DNA from 2 places in the Clostridium sp. 'White wine YQ' genome. Region 1 is predicted to be linked to the other one. Evidence: riboswitches for the same ligand, from Rfam matches in the RefSeq annotation. Region 1 holds a riboswitch; the other holds the start of a gene.
What was found. Region 1 has a riboswitch for thiamine pyrophosphate ahead of thiW (energy coupling factor transporter S component ThiW). Riboswitches for the same ligand answer to the same signal wherever they lie in the genome.
Positions count from the first base shown of each region.

Region 2: another riboswitch for thiamine pyrophosphate. It lies ahead of tenA (thiaminase II); the one in region 1 lies ahead of thiW (energy coupling factor transporter S component ThiW).

Region 1 is NZ_JAQYUU010000009.1:197,433-205,600, reverse strand. It holds gene PTZ02_RS18305 (RnfABCDGE type electron transport complex subunit D) at 1-392, opposite strand, end outside; gene rsxC (electron transport complex subunit RsxC) at 407-1,723, opposite strand; gene PTZ02_RS18295 (SoxR reducing system RseC family protein) at 1,782-2,201, opposite strand; gene thiE (thiamine phosphate synthase) at 2,756-3,376, opposite strand; gene thiM (hydroxyethylthiazole kinase) at 3,369-4,202, opposite strand; gene thiD (bifunctional hydroxymethylpyrimidine kinase/phosphomethylpyrimidine kinase) at 4,192-5,019, opposite strand; gene thiW (energy coupling factor transporter S component ThiW) at 5,078-5,575, opposite strand; TPP riboswitch at 5,651-5,763, opposite strand; gene PTZ02_RS18270 (methyl-accepting chemotaxis protein) at 5,821-7,821, opposite strand; gene PTZ02_RS18265 (MarR family winged helix-turn-helix transcriptional regulator) at 7,969-8,168, opposite strand, start outside.
Region 2 is NZ_JAQYUU010000001.1:1,457,190-1,465,357, forward strand. It holds gene PTZ02_RS07335 (nitroreductase family protein) at 1-204, shown strand, start outside; gene PTZ02_RS07340 (ABC transporter substrate-binding protein) at 248-1,252, opposite strand; gene PTZ02_RS07345 (ABC transporter permease) at 1,233-2,015, opposite strand; gene PTZ02_RS07350 (ABC transporter ATP-binding protein) at 2,016-2,777, opposite strand; gene tenA (thiaminase II) at 2,778-3,446, opposite strand; TPP riboswitch at 3,537-3,636, opposite strand; gene PTZ02_RS07360 (flavin monoamine oxidase family protein) at 3,786-5,465, shown strand; gene PTZ02_RS07365 (spore coat protein) at 5,555-6,118, opposite strand; gene PTZ02_RS07370 (DinB family protein) at 6,247-6,918, opposite strand; gene PTZ02_RS07375 (MATE family efflux transporter) at 6,943-8,168, opposite strand, start outside.

The sequences.
Region 1 (8,168 bases):
GCTGGATTAAAGATGTTATATCCTAATCCTCCCATAGAATGTTTGGCAATTGCTATAGCTATAAAAGACCCTATTGCAGTCATATATATTGGCATATCAGGTGGTATACACATAGCCAATAACAAACCTGTTAAAAACGCACTTCCATCACTAATCGTGATTGGTTTTTTCATAAATTTTTCTACTAAATATTCTACTAATACTGCAGAAATACTTCCTGTTAATAAAGTTACTAATGCTTTAATTCCAAAGTGATATACACTAAAAATACCCGCAGGAAGCAGAGCTAAATTAACTCTCCACATTATTTTACTTATAGACTGCTCAGAACGTATATGTGGAGATGCAGAAACCCTTAACAAATTTTTGTTAGATTCTATACTACTTTCCATAAAACTTCCTCCATCTATTTTGCTGCTTTTAATGCATTTTGTGACTTACTAAATTTAATATATTGAACTATGTTTCGTTTTGCTGGACAAACGTAAGTACAGCATCCACACTCTATACAATCCAATAGGTTATAATCACTTTTTGCTTCTTCATAAAACTTTCGTTCTCCTAAAATACTTAACATACTTGGATTCAATCCCATAGGGCATGCTTCAATGCAGCTACCGCATCTTATACAATTAGATTCCTTATTCATGTTTATTTCAGATTTTGTAAGTGCAAGTATTCCTGAGGTCCCTTTTATTATTGGTATATTGATTGAGTATTGAGCCATCCCCATCATAGGCCCACCCATAATTATTTTCTCTGGAACCTCACTTAACCCTCCACAGAGATCAATAGCTTCCTGGAAGGTTGTTCCTATTCTTAATAATAAATTTTTAGGTTCTTCTATGGCTCCTCCTGTAACAGTAGTTACTCTTTCGATTAAAGGTATACCTTGTACAACTGCATCACATATTGCTTTTATAGTACCAGTATTTTGCACTACTACTCCAACATCTGCTGGCAATCCTCCTGATGGCACCTCAAGTCCTGTCACTGCCTTGATTAGCATCTTCTCTCCTCCTTGAGGATATCTTGTTGGCAATGCAACTACCTTTATTTCTGTTCCTTTGAAAATATCTTTCATAACTTTTATAGCTTCTGGTTTATTATCCTCTATAGCAACATAAGCCTTTGAGACATTTAAAACCTTCATAGTTATCTTAGTTCCAATTAATATATCTTCTGGATACTCAATCATCATTCTATAATCTGCTGTAAGATAAGGTTCACATTCTGCACCATTTAAAATTAGTGTATCCACAACTTTATCCTTGGGCGGTGATAACTTAACATGAGTTGGGAATGTAGCTCCCCCCATTCCGACTATTCCTGCCCCTTTTATAATACTTTTTATCTCTTCTACATCTAGGTTTTCCCACTCTCTCTTAATGGGAATTCCCTCTGCCCATTCATCTTTTCCATCACTTTCAATGACTATCGATAAACACTTTCCAAAAACTCCATGTGGATAATCTGCGACCTCAATAACTTTCCCTGAAACAGTCGCATGAATAGGACTTGATACAAATGCTTCACTATATGCTATTACTTGCCCCTTTTTAACTTCTTCTCCACGTTCCACCATAACTGAACAAGGAGCACCAATATGTTGCCTCACAGGTATTATTACTCTATTCGGTATTGGTGCTTTTTCTATTGACTTATCCTGCGAATAAATTTTGTTATCCTTAGGATGAATTCCACCTTTAAATAGTTTTAACATCTAAACACCTCAATTCTAGTCAGTAGTTTAAAAAAGATTTATACTCATAAGTCAACTACTATTTCTCTATTATTTTTGTAATTCTAGAAACCTTCTTTAAATCATTCTTGGAATCCTTTTCAGCACGTATGATAAGACCTATTGATATAATAAAACCCAGAATCCCTCCTATCACTTGTAAATAGCTATTATCTAAATTTACAACTTTAGAAATTAACCACCCAATTACTGCGCCTAATGTTCCTAATATTAGAGGTAATGCATATACAATAAATGTTGCCTTTACCATCCCCTCTTCCTTTGATTCAAATATAACCTTGTCTCCTTTTTTAGCACCAATAGTATTAATCACTTCAAGTATCAATGCTAAGTCTCCTGGGCATGCTCCACAGTTTTCACATTCCCCATGTCTTGCTACCTTAACTTTTGCAGTATTTTCTTTAGTGTCAATTACTATGCCTTGTTGTTCCTTATTCATCTCTCATCCCTCTCATCAAAGCAATTAATATATTTAATATAAAATTTATATTAAACTCGTTAAGTTGGATAAATAATTATCAATATTTTGAGTTTATTAATCGTATTTATGTCCGTATTATTTCTATTTTTTACTAACTATTCTTCATATATTTTATACCTCTATTTTTAAAATTCAATAGGTACTTTTACTCATATTTAACTTTAAAAATATATTTTCTTAATTTTCAAATAATTACAATTACATGTAAATATTAGAGACCTCAATAAAATCGCCACTTGCTAGAATTATTATTTTCTTTATATTAAAAAGTTAATTTTTTGTAAACTTTTGTTTTTTTATATTTTTATTTGTATTGTAAACTATTTTCAATTTTTACATATGTTATATTATTCACAAACTTTCTCGTAAAAATAATCTTGTTTCTCATTTCTACATATTTTAATGATATTTTTTAATATAATTACACACTAATTTTCTAAACTCATAATAATAAACAAAATAAAAAAGAAGAGGCAATTTATCCTCTTCTTCAACAAAATGTTCATAATTTCTTAAAACTTCTCTTTAATATTCCTAGCTGCTTGTTTTATATCATCTTTAGCTAAGATGTCAGAAATAACTGCAACTCCGTCAATATCGCTTTCTTTTAGCATATCAACATTCTTTGAATTAATTCCACCAATAGCTACTATTGGAATATTAATAGTTTCCTTAATCTCCTTAAGCAATTCTAAAGATACATTTCTAGCGTCATCCTTTGTAGTTGTAGAAAATACTGCACCAACTCCTAGGTAATCAGCACCTTCTTTTTCAGCTTTAATTGCTTCATCAATTGTGGCAGTTGAAACTCCAAGTATCTTATCTGGACCTATCAATTTTCTTGCTATACTAGCAGGCATATCACTTTGCCCTACATGCACCCCATCTGCCTCTATTGCAAGTGCAATATCTATTCTATCATTTATTATAATTGGCACATTATATTTACTTGTTACTTCCTTTATTTCACTAGCTACTTTATAAAACTCAGAAGTACTTATGTCTTTTTCTCTTACTTGTACCAGTGTAACCCCACCTAAAATAGCTTCCTCTACTGCTTCTACAATATTTCGATTCTTTAGCATATCTCTATCTGTAACAAGATACAGAGTGTAATCTACTTCTTTACTCATATATTTTACCTCTACTTAATAAAGTTTCTGTATTTAGTTTATATATTTCATCAAGTATATAAACCTTTAGGCTACCTGTTCCTGAATCCTCTGTTTCAACCTTCTCATGCGCTCTCTCTCCTGCTATCCCCATGGATACCACGCCTGATAAAGCAGCTAGTAAGTAATCTTCTCCTGCCCCTAAATATGAGCCAATAAGTGAAGTACACATACAGCCAGTACCAGTAACCTTAGACATTATCTTATGTCCATTTTCAACGGTATACAGCTTTTCTCCATCCGTTATTATATCTACAGCTCCGGTTATAGCTATAACAGTGTTTAGTTTTTTAGCAACAGCTTTAGCAAATTCCTTTTCTTCTGTAAGTTTATCACTATCTGCTGAAATACTTTCTGCCGCATCCACACCCTTTGTTATGGTATCTATACCATATAAAACTTTAATTTCAGAGATATTTCCTCTTACCACTGACAACTTTATATTTTCTATGATTCTTTTTGCTACTTCTGTTCTATAAGGTGTCGCACCTGCTCCTACAGGATCTAATACTACAGGAATTCCTAGCTCATTTGCTTTTTTACCTGCCTCAAGCATTGCCTCTACAGTTCTACTATTAAGTGTACCAATATTTATAACTAAGGAAGATGCCAATGACACCATATCCTTAACTTCATTTATATCATCAGCCATAACAGGAGATGCTCCAATTGCTAAAGTTATATTCGCGCAATCATTTACTGTTACGTAATTAGTTAAGTGATGCACTAGTGGGCCCTTTTCCCTTACTTTCTCTAATAATCCGGCTACTACTTCATTAATCTTCATTTAGTAATCCTCCTTTTTTATAAAGTTCATAGAAATGATGTGTAGGTCCAACGCCTTTTCCTATATCTAAAGAATGCTCTATTGCTACTGTTATATATTTTTTAGCTTTATCAACTGCTTCTTTAATATCTAATCCAAGGGCTAAATTAGAAGCAATTGCTGAAGACAAGGTGCATCCTGTACCATGAGTATTTTTTGTATTAATCCTCTCAGATTGGAAATGTATAATTTCCTTTCCATCATATAATACATCAATAGCTTCCCCTTCAATATGTCCGCCTTTTAACAAGACATTTTCACATCCAAGCTTATATATCTCTTTTGCAGCTGCTTCCATATCCTCTACTGTTTCTATTACAACTATATCTGAATTTACTGCTTTTAAAATCTCCTCAGCTTCAGGAACATTAGGCGTAATTATATAAGCTAATGGTATCAATTCATCTATTAATGCTCTCTCTGATTCAGGCTTCAATAAAGAATATCCACTTTTAGATATCATCACTGGATCTAACACTAAATTCTTAGGCTTATATAGCTTCAATTTTTCTGCTATCGCTTTTATCGTTGAGATTTGTGAAACCATTCCTATTTTAACAGCATCTACTTCTATATCCGTAAATATTGCATCTATTTGCCCTTTGATTATTTTTTCATCTAAATCTTGAACATCAAAAACTCCTTGTGTGTTTTGTGCAGTTACTGCTGTTATAACACTCATACCGTATACTCCATTAGCACTAAAAGTCTTAAGATCTGCTTGTATTCCCGCTCCTCCGCAGCTATCTGATCCTGCTATAGTTAATACCTTTTTCATAAAAACCTCCTTATACCTAATTGAAACTTATTATAGACTTGTTTTAATTTATATTTTTTTATAAATCTTTACCATTTAATGATATTAGCTTTGTAGAGCTTAAAACTCTAACTAATAAGTATGCTATTAGACTACCGCCAACAGTACTTATTAAAAATGGAACTATATAAAATAGTGCTCCTACTTCTTTTCCCATTATTAGCTTTGCTATAGGAAAAGATAGTAACGCTCCTAAGATTCCCGTACCAAATACTTCACCTAAAACTGCAAAAAAACTTTTTTTAGTCTTAAGATACAGATAACCCGCCAAGAAAGCCCCTATCATACTTCCAGGAAAAGCCAAAAGAGTTCCTGTTCCAAGGATATTTCTTAATAGAGAAATACAAAAGGCTACTATAACTCCATATCCAGGACCTAACAATATTCCTGATAAGACATTAATTGTGCCTTGCATAGGAAAACATTTTGATGCTCCTATTGGTATATAAATCAAATTTCCTGTTACTACTCCAATTGCTATAAATAAAGATGCTATGGTTAATTTTTTAGTTTTCATCATATTCCTCCTTCGTTTGTCGTTTTAATAAAAGAAGCACAAATCCATAGGATTTGTGCTTAAAATTACCTTCTATAAAATAAAGAAAACAACTTCCTACGCTGGAATAACCCAGTTCAGGTTCATAGGGTTAAAAGAATAAGTTCTTTCTCTCAGTTGGCCAAATACCAACACCCCTGTGTTTTTTATTATTAAATTGTCTCCTTCATAATAGCATAGTATTGTATTTTCTTCAACTAAAGATATTAGCCAATTTTAAATTTGCTGACACCTTCGTTAAGAAGCTTAGCTAAATCTTGAAGTTCCTCTGTAAATCTTGAAACCTCTTCCATTGTAGCATTTATCTCTTCAGCAGATGCTGAAACTTCTTCTGAACCAGAAGCTGTCTCTTGGGATACTGCTGAAATATTATCAATCTGCATAATTACATTATTTTTCTTAGCTGCAATTACTGACGTAGAGCTCATTATACTCTTTATTCCATCAGTTAATTCATTAATTGATGTTAATATTTCATTAAATATCTTCTCTGTTTCAACCACCGCAGCTTCTTGCTCATTTACAATAGCATTAGAGCTTTCAATTGCTTTGACTGCTGATTTTGACATATTCTTAACTGATTCAATAATTTTTCTTATTTCTTCAGTAGAATTCTTTGATTGTTCTGCTAATTGTCTAATTTCTTCTGCTACAACCGCAAATCCTTTCCCTGCTTCTCCAGCTCTTGCTGCCTCTATACTAGCATTAAGAGATAAAAGATTGGTTTGTTCTGTTATATCTGCAATAGCATCTGAAATCATATTTATCTCTTCTGTATTTCTACTCATTTCCATAACAATTTCACTTACTTCTATAGAAGATTTCTTAGTTTTATTTGATTTAACTGCTAAATCAATAACCATGTCTAATCCTTTATTACCAAATTCTAATGCATTACGTGATAGATTTTCTACATCTTTTGTCGTAGATGTTATTTCATCAATTCCTGTAGCCAATTCACTAATATCACTAGCTGCATCTTGCGAACTTTGAGCTTGCTGAGTTGCTCCTAATGCAATTTCTTCAATAGCCTTAGATACTTGAGTTATAGAAATTGTTGTTTCTCCTGCCATAGTAGAAAGTACTTGTGAATTTTCTGATACAGTTCCAGATGATAATTTGACGTCTCTCATCAAACTTGCAATATTACTAATCATACTATTGAAATCTTTACCTAGATCTCCAAATTCATCTTTAGACTTGATATCTACTTTTGCAGATAAATCTCCATTTGCGGCATCATTAAATGCTTTACTTAACTCTTTTGCATTCTTAGCCATTCCACCACTTAAATAAAGTGATACAAATATAGATATTACTATAACTGCTGCAATTACTATAAGCATTATATTTCTTATTGCATTTACATCATTGTCTACTTCTGTAATACTCATAGCAGCTACTATCTTCCACCCGCTAGTGTCATTGGTTATATAACTTGAAAACTTGTCAGATCCATTATAATTGTATTTTATAAAACCGCTTTTTCCATTCTTTATATCATTCCATATGCTAAGTTTTGTAGCTTCTGGAGTTCCAATTATCTTGCTATTAGGATGTGCTAAAATTATCCCCTCGCTATCTGTTATATAAGCATATCCACTATCTCCAATTTTTGAATCCTTAAATTTATCTGCCATAGCATTCAGATCTATGTCTAAGGATACAACTCCTATAACTTTCCCATCTTTAGTTACGGCTTTAGCTACACTAGCCATAATTTGACCTGTTGATGCACTTTTGTATGCTTTGGTAATAATTGCTTTTCCCTCATTATTTAATGCAAGCTTGTACCAATCCCTTACTCTTGGGTCATATCCTGCTGCCATTTGTGCTTCTGGATATCTAATAAATTCACCTTTTTCAGTTCCCATATAGGCAGCTACTATCTCTTTACTACTTCCTTGCATATCCTTTAAGTAATTCTTTAATGAAGTAACTTTTTCTTGAGTTCCATCATATGCAGTAAAGCTATCATTGCCTGATGCCATATTTACCATAGCCACTTTAGAATTTAAGAAACTATCTACAGCCTTATTAATTTCCGATATAGTTTGCCCACTTGTTGCTTCAAACTTTTTTGTTAAAGTTGCTTTTGATTGAAAATATGCAAACATTCCTAGTACTATTAGTGGAATAATGCAAATAGATAAAAAACCTGCAACTAATTTTGCACGTATCCCTCTAAGTCTAATATCTTGTTTCATTAGTTAATCCTCCCCTTATCCTATTGTTTAAGCTCAGTTATTTATCGTCACACATAGGCTTAAACCTTATATATATTTCTAACATTCTTAATTTGCATATTTTCCCATTCATGCCCAAAAGAGAGAGGGGATTAACCTTTTATTATTTTATTGTTCTAAATTTTTAATACTTTCTAGTAGTTCATCTGTATCCTTTTTAAATTTAATTAACTGTTCTATATCCATATTAATTGATTTTAAAATACATTCTGGTATAGTTAATGCTTCTTTTTTAAGTTCCTTACCCTTTTCAGTTATATTTACACAAAGTATTCTTTCATCTTCACTAGAACGCTGCCTCTTTAATA
Region 2 (8,168 bases), on a different contig from region 1:
TTCATGCTTATCGCTAAAGATAAGGGTTGGGATACTTGTCCGATGATAGGATTTAATTCAGATGAGGTTCGCAAATTATTTAATATTCCAGACAATCTCGAAATTACACTTCTTATTGCTATGGGCAAAGAAGATACATCAAAACGCAGATTAAGAGGCTACAGAAAACCTGTAGGTGAATTTGTTAACTATAATGGCTTTTAAAGAGTAAAAGGGTGCTTATAGCACCCTTTTTAAATGAATTTCTCTATTTTATTATTTGCTCAAAAACATCTTTGCTATTTACATCTGCTTTAAGTAGATCCTTATCTTTTAACCATTTAATATTACCTGACCAGTTAGCTTCATCTTGAGTTAGAAAATCTCCGCTCTTATTTTCCATTAATGGTAATAGTATATCTAAGCTCTTCTTTTCTACCTCTGAATCAAGAGGGAAACTCTTATCTTGTGCTTTTAATACTAAGTCTAATGCTTTATCAGGATTCTTTTTAGTATAATCAAATCCTTTTTTTACAGCATTTAAGAAAGCTTGAACTTTTTCATTATCATTCTTTATAGCATCATCACTAGCTACAAAAGTTAATTCATAATTGTTAGGAACACCGTAATCTGATGGATTAAATGTAACCAACTCAACTCCATCTTTTTCTAGTAATATTTTTTCATGATTTATATATCCGCCTATTATTGCATCTACTCTTTTAGATTGAATAGAGCTCATTAAATCATATCCTACATCTACAAAATTGATTTTTGAAGGATCTCCTCCAGCTTGTTGTACCATTGCTTTTACAGTTTCTTTATCAATATCAAAAGAAGCATATCCTACTTTTTTTCCTTCTAAATCTTTTAATGTTTTAACTCCTGAATCTTTTCTAACCATCAATTGATTTAATGAACTTCTAACTATAGCTCCTACTGATTTTACAGGAATGTTTTCCCCTCTTGCTAATATTATTTGTTTTGGATAACTTATAGCAAAATCAGCTTTATTAGCAGCTACTAACTTAATTCCGTCATCAGTTCCAGCTGGTGTTATTAAGTTAACTTTTAATCCAGCTTCCTTGAAATATCCTTGTTCCTCTGCTGCATATAAAAACGCATGAACTGCATTTGGATACCAATCTAAAAGAACATTAACTTCTTTTAACTCTTTACTTGTACTTTGTTCTTCTTTCTTACTACATGCTGTTAATGCTAAACTAAATAGCATAACCATTGCTAAAATAATACTAAATCTTCTTAATTTCATAGTTACTCTCCTTTATTCCTTTTCTATATTTTAATAAAATTCTTTCAAGTAAAACCCCTACTGAAAATAGAAGTAATCCTAGAAAGGATAAAACAAGCACTCCTGCAAAAACTGAATCAGATTGTAGCATCCCAGCTACTCTCTTTACATAAGTTCCTAGTCCCTTTTCTGCTCCTAACCATTCTCCTATAGTTGCTCCGGCAATGCTATATGTTGCTGCAATTTTGAAACTACTTAGAAAATTTGGCAATACTGAATTCATATGAAGCTTCATAAATATTTGAATTTTACTGCCTCCTAGGGCCTTTAGTACATCTTCTAAATCTTTATCAACACTATTTAATCCATCCAGCGTACTTACTACGATCGGGAAGAAACAAAATAGTATAACTACAGCAACCTTAGACCATATGGTATATCCAAACCACATAACCATAATTGGTGATAATGCAATAGTTGGAATTGTTTGTGAAAAAATTATAATAGGATATAATGTTTTTCCAAGCCCTTTTGATGCATATATAGAAAAAGCGCATAGTATTCCGATAACTACAGATATAACTAATCCCAATAAAGCCTCGCCTAAGGTTACTAATGAATGACTAAATAGCAATTCTCTCTGAGTCCATAAAGCAGTTAGCACATTTGAAAACTTAGGCAAAATAAATTTTGGAACATTAAAATAAGGAACTAAGTATTGCCATGCCAATATAACTAAAATTACAAATACTAGTGGGAATATATTATTTTTAAATCTGCTCATCTATATTCCCTCCTTCGATTCTTCTAGCTTATCTAAGATATTCAATATTTGTCTCTTCAATTCAATAAATTCACCAGTTAAGGTAGTTTCATAAGTTCTCGGTCTATTAATATTAACTTCAATAGATTTTAGATTTTTATATGGTAATTCCGTACATATCAATATTCGGTCTGACAAAAGCAACGCTTCTTCTATATCATGTGTTATCATAAATACGGTGTTTTTTTCCTTCTGACATAAATCTAGTAACCAAGCTTGCATTTTCCTTCTTGTTAACGCATCTAATGAAGAAAATGGCTCATCTAATAGAAGTAATGACGGATTATTTACAATCGCTCTTAAAAAAGATGCTCTTTGTCTCATTCCTCCTGATAACTCATGTGGATATGAATTTTCCGTTCCTTTAAGATTAAAACTTTCAAAATATGTAACTGCCTTTTTTCTTGCCTCTTTTTTCGAATATCCATTTAACTCCAAGCCAACAGCTGTATTATCTAATATTGTTCTCCAAGGCATCAAGCAGTCTTTTTGAGGCATATACCCAATAATATTTTTATTGTTATTTTTCTCTATATCTATGCTTCCACTAATTGGTTTTAGTAACCCAAGTATTAATCTAAATAAAGTACTCTTTCCAGTTCCACTAGGAGCAATAATAGTTACAAACTCATTTTTATTTATACTAAAAGATAAATCGTCTAATATAAGCTTGTCTGTATCTCTATATTTAAAAGATAAATTATTAATTTCTAATGCCTTCATTTAAATTACCCAACCTTCTTTTTTATAACATGCATCCCAAAACATATATTCATATTTTGATGATAGAATGAAGATTTCTTCTAATTTTTCAAGTTGTCTTTCTGGTAGTCCTTCTGCTACTTTATCCATTAAATTGATGCACCAATTAACTTCATTATTATACTCATCACTTGCATAGGTTAGAATCCATTCTTTATAAAGCTCATGTTCTAAAGCCTTATCTTTTTTCGCTAAGCTTTTACCAATAAAGCTGTAACTCCACATGCAAGGAAGTAATGCTGCAACAAGTTCTGCTAATGTTCCTTCATTTGCTACCTGAAGCATAAATTTTGTGTAAGATAAATTATTCGAATTAGGTTTAGTATCCTCAAGTTCTTCCTTAGTTATGCCAAATCTTTTTGCAAATTCTATATGCCCGTCCATCTCTATACTTACAATATCATTTGCACATTTAGAAAAGCTCTTCATGTCTTCTAAGGAATCAGCTTTAACCATTCCTAATGCAAAAAGTTTTATATAGTCAATTAAATAAACATAATCTTGTTTAATATAAAAACAAAACTTGTCTTCAGCTAGTGTACCGTTACTCATATCTTTAAGAAATGGATGCTCTAAGCATGCATCCCAAATATACTTACCTTTTAAGTACAATCTCTCAGAAAAGCCCATAAAAAAACTCCTTTCAAACAGTATTAGGTATACCGATCGAAAAGAGTTAATAATCTAATAGAATATCTATATGTGAATAGACTTTTCCCATATACTACTTACTCACTTCCCTTCGCTGGCATTACCCAGTGCAGGTTTAAAGGGTCTGAAAAATTTCATCTCAGCCACTACAGCTCCCCTAGTGCACGCTAAAATTTTACCTCTTAATGATTATAATGTCAATATTCATAATTCTTATAATTTTACATTTTATAATTATAAGCGCTAATAATTACGTCTATTTACTCATTTATTCTAATATAATTGTATAAATTAATTATTTGGGAGATATTTATATTTATGAATATATTAGATTTACCAAATCAACCTTCGAATCCAACAAATGAACAAAGGTATTCACTAATAAGAAGTGATCTCGCTAAAGTTGGACGTGAGGAAGATTTTAATAACATTATTAGTTTATTAGCCCCCCCTCCTAATATCATAAACTATGCCCCTCCCGGCTCCCTTAAAGGAAAGAAGGTGGGCATAATTGGTGGAGGACTTGCTGGAATGTCTTCTGCTTTTGAACTTAGAAAATTAGGATGTGATATCACCATTTTTGAAGCTAGAAATAGAATTGGTGGTAGAGTTTATACACATTACTTCGATGATGAAAAAAAGATTTATGGAGAGTTAGGGGCTATTAGAATTCCTGTAACGCATGAGACTACCTGGCATTATATTAATCTTTTTAGACTTCATACCTATCCTTTTATTCAGTATAATCCAGATGCTTTTTTATATATTCTCAATACTAGAATTAGAAACAAACCTGAGGAAATTCAGAAAGTTCTTTATCCTAAATTTAATTTAACTCCAAAGGAAAGAAATACGCCTTGGCCTGAGCTTTATAATTATGCTTTTAATTCTCCTATAAAAACTTTACCACCTAATATTAGAACTGAATTATTAAAAATTCTTCCAGTTTATAACCCTAAGTATATTCCGCTATTAAATATTAGTGTACGTCAAAATCTTGAACTTTTAGGACTAAGTGATGAGGCTATTCAACTGTTAACAAGTGTTGATGCATTTTCTGGCTCTTTAATTGACGAGGCTTATAATGAAATATTACAAGAAAATTATCCAATTTTCTTTCAGCACTTATATAGAATTGATGGCGGCAATGTAAATCTACCTTTAGCATTTTACTATTCTTTATTGTCTCAAAAACCTAAAGAATACGATAATATACCGCAAGAGGCCATAGGAAATGTAAACTGGATTGGTGGCTACTGGGTATCGGGAATTCATAAAAATGAAGCTGGTGATAAAGTTATAATTACGTATAAAAATAGGGAACTTACTGAAGTTTTAAATGAATCCTTTGATTATGTTGTATGCGCTATTCCATTTACTATCCTTAAAACTGTTGATATTGATCCAGTATTCTCAAATAGAAAAATGGAAGCAATAAGGCAAATTGCTTATGTTAATGGACATAGAACTATATATTTATGTAAGAAACGTTTTTGGGAAGAAGATACAGATTATGGTAGAATCAATGGAGGTATCTCCTATTCCGATGGTCCATTAACCACAACTCTATATCCTTCAGATCATATAAATAATCCAAATCCTGATGAGCCTGGGGTATTAGTAGCTTCATATAACTTACATATGGATGCTACAAGTATTGCAAATATAAGTGAACCTATTCATAATGACATAATCGCAACTGAGCTTGAGAAACTTCATGGATTACCTAAGGGATTATTAAATTCTATTGTGGAAAAATCAATGTATATTTCTTGGAATATAGAAGAGTGGTCAAGAGGTGCAGTTTGTCATATGACTCCTGGACAAAAACGAGTTTTTTCATATGAAATTACAAGACCAGAATATAATAATAGAATTTTTTTCGCAGGTGAACATGCTTCAGTCTCTCACGGTTGGATGCAAGGCTCATTATATACTGGAATGCAAGCTGCAAATCAATTAGCATATTATTCAAACGCTGAAAAACACTCTGTTTAATGAGTGTTTTTCTACTTTAATAATTTAATATATATCCGTGATGAAAGTTTATAACGCAAAAGAGCGATAGGAAATTCCTATCACTCTTCTTATTTTAATGCAAATTCTCTTACTTCGTTATAAATGGATGATGCTTTATTGATTTGTTCTTGTGGTGCTGGACAAAGTGGATAATAGCCTTTCTTAACCATCCATTGCCATACATCGTATGCATGATTGCAACTCATTGTAAAAGCATCTTTTAAAAATTCCCTTATTTTTGGATTACTTGCCTCCATTGCACTCCAAGCATATTCTCTTCCTGCCCTCTTTAGTGTTAAAAGATATGCTGTAGCTATTTCCCTATCATTTAATTCTTGCACATCAGTTCTAGGTGTAACAGGCTCTAGATTATTTACTGGGGATTTTGTAAAGTCAGTTAAACTTACATTTAACTCAGGTACTTGGAGTTTTTGTGTAGACCCAGTTGCATTTTTTACAAACTCAACTTTCATATTATAATCTTGTATGTGTGCTGGGAAATGTCTTTCTATCATGCTTTTAAGTTCTTGATCATGTACTGCATTTTTAAAGAGTGCCATATTAGTTATTGAATTTACACAACTAACTATTAATTCATGAAGATCATTTAATTCGTGTGACGCTAACTCCATAATAAAATCCTCCTAGAAAATATAAATTATCATTTGTGACAAATCATTATTAATATGTTTATATTCATATATTTTATACTTGTAATATTTTCTTCATCAATTCTAGTTCCCTTAAACTTAACTTACTTCTATTTTCCTCTTTTTTTTGCTGCAATACTTTCATTAATATGCACTATGTGATGCCTTAATGCTGGCATTAATATCAATCCTGAAACATTTTTTCTTCCCCAGAAGTCTATTAACCAAATAGCTGACTCAGCTTCTGATACTGCTTTTTTATCCCTAACTCTTTGAAGTCTCTCTTTTGGAATCTTTCTCTTCATATCTGTGGTCGTAAGTTTTTTAATAATCTCCCTAGTTCTTCTACCAACTTCTATTCTATATCTTTTTAGTTCCTCTATATTTATCTGTTTGCTAAATTCTAGAATTTCTTCTGCTGCAAGTTCATTACCAGTATCATAAATTATGGAATTTATATTTTTTATAAAGTCTCCCATATCTATAACTTGCTCACTATCACTTACTAATAAATTCATGGTTATGTCTTCTATTCTTGTAGAATGCCATATACCATAGGCAATAGTTCTACCTTTTGAATTAACTGCCCTTCGAATTGTCTCTTCATCCAATCCTTCCCATAACTCATCCTCAAATGTCTTCTCATCAATGTGAGACATACTAGATTCATGTACCATGGCATGTAAATCTAAACACAGATTCATAGCTTCATTAAATTCCTCTGGCTTTAGTATTATACTTTTTAAAAATTTTAACTTCTCATTCCAATCCTTTAACTCCATATATACCCCCTATTTTTAAATAATTTATACATTATAAGCTCGTCTATGTTTTATGCACACTGGAACTTCATAAGCAAGCATTACTATCCAGCCAAATAAGCATGCTACTGCTATACCAACTATCTCCATTCTAGGTGCTAGTAAATATGAAAATATAACTCTAGTAGATATTTGTAGGAATGTTGAAATTAATGTAACTTTAAAGTCACCCATTCCTCTGAAATACCCTTGTATACCGTTTGTCCAACTAGGAAGCAAGTAGAAAAATGCCATAAGTTCAAGATACATCACTCCAAGCTCTACAACTTTCGAACCTTTGTCTGGGACAAATAAATTCATAATACTATGTGCTCCAAAATACACAGCTATCAAGAGAACTATCCAATATATAGTTTCAATCTTCATTCCTTCTATAAAAGCTTTTTTAACTCTTTCCTTTTTCTTAGCCCCTCTATTTTGTGCCAAAAAAGTTGTTAATCCATGTGCTATACTTTGCTGAGGTGTAAATGCAAAATCATCAACACGATTTACTGCATTAAATGTTGCTATAGCCTCTACCCCAAGTGGATTTACTGCTCCTTGTACTAAAAACTTTCCAACATATAAACAAGTTTGTTGCATTGCAGTTGCCCAGCTATAATTTATAGTTTTTCTCAAAAGTAATTTATCTAATATAAACTCATTTTTCTTAAAATGTAAAATTGGTATCTTCCTATAAACATATACTATACAAAAAACACTTGAAAACATTTCAGCAAGTACTGTTGCAATTCCTGCACCCGCTACTCCAAACTTTAAAAAAACAACAAAAATTATATCCATAACTATATTTAAAATAGATGATATTATTAAGAATATTAAAGGTGTCTTTGAGTCCCCAATACTTCTTAAGGTTGATGAATATATATTATATAAAAAAGTAAAAATAAGTCCAAAAAATATAATTCTTAAGAACATTGCAGCATCAGGGAGAATTTTTTCTGGGGTATTAATTAATCTAAGTATAGGCTTAGTAAGAATCATACAAATTATAATCATTATGACTGTAAATATGAATCCTGCTATAAAGGTAGTTGAAACCTCTCTCTTAAACTTTTTAATGTTTCCTGCACCAAAATATTCACTCATAAGGACTGAAGCTCCCATACAGATTCCCACAATAAAGAAAATTACAATATTCATTATCGGATTTGCAGTACCAACTGCCGCTAGCGCATCAGTACCTACAAATCGTCCTACAATTATAGAAT